2 linked regions of the Pirellula sp. SH-Sr6A genome follow. The protein of the gene in region 1 interacts with the protein of each later gene in a pairwise test. Links are inferred from orthologs where the notes say so. Each region holds a gene or a part of one and is shown on either strand. Other genes may lie near its edges.

The links.
Region 2: the proteins of VN12_RS17165 (region 1) and dnaB interact in binary tests that used the Escherichia coli proteins (3 or more experiments, as listed by UniProt). The link is inferred for Pirellula sp. SH-Sr6A from one-to-one orthologs.

What each region holds. Positions count from the first base shown.
Region 1 is NZ_CP011272.1:4,480,221-4,483,294, reverse strand. Bases 7-2,946 are described here. They hold VN12_RS17165 (ATP-dependent helicase), read right to left. Parts: upstream 2,564-2,946; coding sequence 449-2,563; downstream 7-448. Other genes in these bases: argC (N-acetyl-gamma-glutamyl-phosphate reductase), read left to right, coding at 2,736-2,946; VN12_RS17170 (carboxypeptidase regulatory-like domain-containing protein), read left to right, coding at 7-387. In the rest of the region: more of VN12_RS17170, read left to right, coding at 1-6; more of argC, read left to right, coding at 2,947-3,074. UniProt on the Escherichia coli protein: Rep helicase is a single-stranded (ss)DNA-dependent ATPase involved in DNA replication; it can initiate unwinding at a nick in the DNA. It binds to ssDNA and acts in a progressive fashion along the DNA in the 3' to 5' direction.
Region 2 is NZ_CP011272.1:994,185-997,225, forward strand. Bases 1-2,907 are described here. They hold dnaB (replicative DNA helicase), read right to left. Parts: upstream 2,236-2,907; coding sequence 766-2,235; downstream 1-765. Other genes in these bases: fliG (flagellar motor switch protein FliG), read right to left, coding at 1-49; VN12_RS03640 (6-pyruvoyl trahydropterin synthase family protein), read right to left, coding at 202-714; VN12_RS03650 (cysteine desulfurase family protein), read left to right, coding at 2,441-2,907. Outside these bases: more of VN12_RS03650, read left to right, coding at 2,908-3,041. UniProt on the Escherichia coli protein: The main replicative DNA helicase, it participates in initiation and elongation during chromosome replication. Travels ahead of the DNA replisome, separating dsDNA into templates for DNA synthesis.

The DNA of each region.
Region 1 (3,074 bases):
GTCAAAGGAAAGGTGATGATGTATGGCAAGCCCTATGAGAAGGGCTTGGTGGTTTTTGAACCGGTCGGTGGAGGCCCTGCCGGAACCAGTCGCACCGATGCAAATGGTGAATTCGAGATCTGGTCTGCGGGCAAAAAAGGAGCGATGATTGGCGACCACAAAGTCGTTGTGACCACGATTATGGATACGGCTGTGGAAACAGCACCGGTTGCACCTGCCAGTTCTGACGACCCTGCATACATGAGCCAGGCACACGGCAACAACATGTCGCAATACAAGGCGGCGGAGAAAATGAAGGAGCCGATCCCGGCGAAGTACAACAAAAACTCAGAGCTCAAATGCTCGGTTCCTGCTGGCGGTACTCAGTTCGATATCGACATCAAATAGAGGATAAGGGGCAAGCAGGTGGCTGGGTTTCAGCCACCTGCACCGTCACCTCCGGAGGCTATTATTTCTTCCCGCTGGCTGCTTTCTTCGCTTCTTCGGCTGCCCCGCGAATGGCCTTCACCCGGTTTGGGTTGTCTGCTTGTCCAGTCACCTCGTAGAGAAATCGGCTAGGGAACGTGGGACGCGCTTTACCCCATTTGAATCGGGACATCGGCAGCGAGAGCGAGAGTTCGTCTTGGGCACGTGTCACGCCCACGTAGCAGAGTCGACGTTCTTCATCGACAGCATCCGCATCGGTGATAATCGATTTGCGATGAGGCAAAATCCCTTCTTCCATCCCGACCATGTAGACGATCGGAAACTCAAGTCCCTTGGAGCTGTGATAGGTCATCAGGGAGATCGCATTGCGACTCATCTGCTTCTCTTTTTCTTTGGGAGAACCGAACTCCCGGCCTGCGAGCGTTACGGAAGAGAGGAAGTCGTGGATGGTGGGTGTATCGGTTTCTTGTTCGTATTCCGCGACGGCATTGATGACTTCTTCGATGGAACCGAGTCGCATACTGCAGTCATCCGGTTCGGGGTAGAGGCGTTCGACTTCTTCTCGATATTTGATGGCATCGATCAAATCGGAAACAATGCGGGTAAGCGATTCTTTTCCAAGCGTGGTTTTTGCCGTCCCCTCTGCAGCAGATTTGGTAGAGGTGGAGGGGGCTTCCTCGTTGCGCGCGGAGGCTTCGAAGGCCTGGAGTCGTGCATGGAAATCGTTCTGCAAGGCCTTTAACTTGGCGACTCCCCCCTGCGCGGGCGCTGGGAGAGATGCGACCATGCTACGCTCCTGCATCACTTTCCAGACGCTGGAGGATTCTGCCACCGCTCGTTTGAGCAGTTTGTCGACGCTCGTCGCACCCATCCCTCGCGGCGGGACATTGATAACGCGGAGCAGCGCCAGTTCGTCGTCGGGTGAATCGATCCATCTCAGGTAGGCGATTAGGTCTCGCACTTCTTTTCGATCGAAGAAGGATTGGCTACCGGTGATGACATAGGGGAGTTTGCAGCGCCTGAGTTCCATTTCAAAAGGGCGAGGCTGTTCGTTGGTTCGGAAGAGAATTGCAAAGTCCCCTGCTTCGACCATTGGGTCGTTCCTTAAACGACCTGCGATTTCCTCGACGATTCCTTTTGCTTCTTCGGCTTCGCTCGGAAACTGAAGGATGCGTGGTTGCTGTCCGTTGGGGCGTGCTGCGCGAAGGGTCTTGTCGTGGCGATGGGCATTGAAGACGATCAATCGATTGGCCATTTGCAAGATCGCATCGGTCGATCGATAGTTGTCTTCCAATCGAACGACGGTTGCTTCCGGCCAGTCGTTTTTGAAGTTGAGGATGTGGCGGACTTCGGCGCCGCGCCATCCATAAATCGATTGGTCGTCGTCGCCGACGACACACAAATTCCGGTGGTCGATTGCGAGAGATCGGATGATGCGGTACTGCGTGCCGTTGGTATCCTGGTATTCGTCGACGAGGATGTGATCGTATCGGCTCGCTTCCTCGCGACGGACACGATCGTTTTCGGTGAGCAGTTGTTCCGCACAAACGAGAAGGTCGTCGAAATCGAATGCAGCTTGGAGTTTAAGAGCGCGCTGGTAGCGTTTGTAGCCGCTGGCCGCCAAATGTTCTTTGTCAGTGATCGCCGCCGAGTTGGCTTGATCGGGCCGCACCCCGAGATTCTTCCACGTGCTCACGATGTTGAGGAAGTCGCTCGGCTTGAGCATATCCTCATGGACTTTGATTTCGCGAAGAACGGTGCGCGCCACGCTTTCTGCGTCGCTTCGGTCGTAGATCGTAAACTTCTCGGGGTAGCCTAACTCTTTCGCGTGACGCTTGAGGATTTGGACGCAGTGCGAATGAAACGTCCCGATGACAGGGCGCTGGGGAGCGGATTGTCCTCGTCGAACTCGTTTGGGAATCTTAAGCTGATGAGAAACGCGTTCGTGCATTTCCTGCGAAGCTTTATTGGTAAAGGTCACCGCCAAAATCCGATCGGCACGTGTTCCGTGTCGGATCAGGTTTGCGATTCGAAAGGTGACGACGCGAGTCTTGCCGGTCCCAGCACCCGCGAGTACCAGCAAGGGACCGGAAAGAGTATCGACCGCGCTCTGCTGGGGGGGATTCAATTCTGCCATGCGAGCCAATGTACCGGAGAGACTCGAAGTCGAAAGTCCAGTTTTCAGGGCTCCCTTACCCTCCGCATAAAAGGTAAAACTTAACGAAAATATTGACGGAGAATAACGGTAGACCTCGGCGTTCGCCCCGGGTAGCCGGCTGCGCCTAGGAACAAGGAGAGGGACCTTTACTATGTTAATTCGAGTTGGCATCGTTGGTGCATCTGGCTACACAGGGCTTGAAGCGATCGAGTGGTTGTTAGGACATCCTCAAGCGCAGATTACGGCGGTGACCAGCCGGCATCCCAACGGGTACATGCTCGGAGATCTTTACCCGCATCTCATGGGACGCGTTCGACTCCCTTTGGAGGACGCCAGCCCAGAACAGTTGGCGGCCAAGTGCGATGTTGTGTTGTCGTGTTTGCCGCATGGTGCTTCGGCGAGACGATCGTTGGATCTCTTGAACGCAGGGTGCAAGGTGATCGACCTTTCTGCCGATTTCCGTCTGAGTTGTCCTGCCTTGTATGAAAAG
Region 2 (3,041 bases), 3.5 Mb from region 1 along the record:
CTTTTTGAATACCCTCTTCGGCGAGTTGCACAGGTGAGGACTTTAGCATGTGGCTCAAGATGCTTGGAAGGTGGAACGCAAACGCTTTGCGGACCATCGACCCTTCTTCGCCATCCTGAAGTCAAGAAAGGTCGGCCCATCTCCTCGATTCGGCCGATCCCATTGCAACCTGCACAGTTTGTCTCGTTGGACTCAAATCCGTTAAGAAACGCGTGACCATGGCAATCGACAGTACCCCCACTGCCCATTGTTTTCGTCCACTCCGATCTCCAGCCAGTCGAGCCTATCCCCTATCTTGGAATACAACTCGGAGAGCAACTCTCGACCGATCCATTCCGCAATCTCTTCTGCGGTGGTATTCACGATCGGGAGCAGAATGCAATCTTCAGCGGGGAAAACCCACCGCTTGGCTCGAAAGCGGACGACGACCTCGTCCCCGTCTTCCTGGACGGAGATCATGGAGTGCCGTGTCGGTAGCAGCATATGGTGATCCAGTCGCTTCACGATTTTGGCCAGCGTGTCGCGAAACGCGATGAAGTCGATGACATAGCGGTTTTCGTCGAGCTTACCCTGAACCTCGCCTCGCAATCCATAATTGTGACCATGCAGACATTCGCAAATGTCGCCGGCAAAAGTGATGAAGTGCGCGGAGGAAAAGACCAGTTGCTCTTTCTGCAAGAGGACTCGAAAGGTTCCGCTGTGACCGCTGCTCATAATGCTGCTCTCGGGTGATTCGTGGGAATGTCGTAAGGTGCCGTTCCGGACTTAGTAGCCACCAGGAGTTGAGAAGTCACTGTAGCTGTTGAACTCCTCATGCCGCTCCGGTGCCTTATTAAGGAACCGCGTAAAGTCCTTTTCCCAGATCAGCTCGACATCACCCACCGGACCGTTTCGCTGCTTGGCGATGATAATCTCTGCCTGGCCTGCGTACTGTTCGGCATCTTCACCGCGATGGTAATACCCTTCGCGGTGCACAAACATGACGACGTCCGCGTCTTGCTCGATCGCACCCGACTCCCGCAGATGGCTTAGCTTGGGTTTGTGATCCTTGCTCTCTTCTGATTGACGGTTGAGCTGGGACAAACAGAGGATGGGCACGTGTTGTTCCCGGGCTAACATCTTGAGGCGACGCGCGATTTTGGCGACTTGCTCTTGCCGCGGATCCTTCGGGTTATCCGGTTCGATGAGCTGCAGGTAGTCGATGACGATAAGCCCTAGCTTGCGACCCCCGGTCTTGCGAAGCTCTTGCTGGGTGATCCGTCGGGCGACAGCCGCGATTTCGCTCACCGTTCGGCTCGGTGCATCGTCGATATAGAGAGGGGATGTTGCGATTTTGGCCGCGCTGGAAATAAGTCTCTTTTGATCGTCCTGCGAAATCGTCCCGACCCGCAGCCGCGAACCGTTCACTTTGGCAACCGAGCAAAGCAAACGATCGACCAACTCGACCGCCGCCATTTCCAAACTAACAAAGAGGGTCGGCGCATTGTCCTTCATGGCGACTTGCTCTGCGATGTTCATCGCAAAGGCCGTCTTACCCATTGCAGGGCGAGCAGCCAAGATGATCAGCTCCCCATCGTGGAGTCCACCTGTCATCTGATCGAAGTCCGTGAAGTGGGTCATAACCCCGGTGTTCAGCTGATGCCCCTGCATCCGCATATCGATCCGGTTCATGGCCGTGCGCAACACTTCGCTCACAGGCGCGGCGGAGTTGGCGTTTCGCTCGTCCTGGATTTGAAAAATCCTCTGCTCCGCCTGCGATACCAGTTCTTTTGCGTCAAAGGTCTCATCGTACGCATCTTTGAGGATGGACGTCGATGCGTCGATCAATCGTCGTAGCGTCGCCTTGGTCCGGACGATCTCGGCATAGTAGATCGCGTGGGCCGCGTTCGGAACGCTGTTGGCCAGTTTGGCCAAATAGGCAGCCCCGCCCACGAGCTCAAAGTCCCCGGCGGCCTTCAGTTCATTGACGAGCAGCGTGACGTCCATCTTCCGCCCGGCCTCGAACAAACCGATCATCGCTGCATAGAGTTTCCGATTCGCGTCGTCGTAAAAATCGTCCGCACGAAGAACCAACGTAAGATCATTGGTCAAATCGGGATTGAGGATCAAGCTCCCCAAAACACCCATTTCGGCAGCCAAATCGAAAGGAGGCGAACGATCGAGGATGTGGGGCTGATCCTGGGGGGGACCACCTTTGCCGCCATCGTTGCGGTTCCTTTTTTGCGGCGATGTCATCTTCATATGCTTGCGAAAAGAGGGAACAATCCATCGTTGCCGAGAGAGAAAGGCTGGCATTCTAGCGAAACGGGGTAGAATCGCGAAGGTGAACTAGATTTAGTAGGATCGCGACGGGACAATGCCTACATAAAGCGGCTTGACCCCGACTCGGTCGATTCCCCCTTTCAATGCGGTCGCTTCCTCTCCAAACCCTCGTGCCGGCATGATCTATTTGGACAACAACGCGACCAGCTTTTTGGCCCCCGCCATCGCGGAGCGGATGCGCGTCCTATCCTTGGAGAGGATTGCCAATCCCAGCAGCCAGCATGCGGCCGGTAGGCGGGCTCGATCGCTCGTCGAAGCGGCTCGCGATCGAATCCTCGCAGGATTAGGCGCTCGGACGGCTGGGATGGGAGCAGACCAACTGCTCTTCACCAGCGGAGGAACAGAAGCCAATAACCTTGCATTGTTCGGGTTGAGCGAGCTTCGCCCCGGTCGGATCCTCGTCTCCGCCATCGAGCACCCGAGCGTCTTGGGGGCGGCCGATCGCCTGCGACAGCTTGGACGGAGCACCGAAACGATCCCAGTAACCAGGGAAGGTCTCGTCGATTTGGAGGCGCTCCGCCGAATGCTGACGGCCGATTCTTCATCTCCCGTGTCCGTGGTATCGGTGATGGCCGCGAACAACGAAACCGGCGTCCTCCAACCTATCGAATCCGTCGCTGCGCTGTGCCAAGAGCATCGAGTTTTGTTCCATTGCGATGCCGTGCAAATGCTCGGCAAGGTCCCCATCTGCTTTGAAGCCTGGAAGGCAGATGCGATGA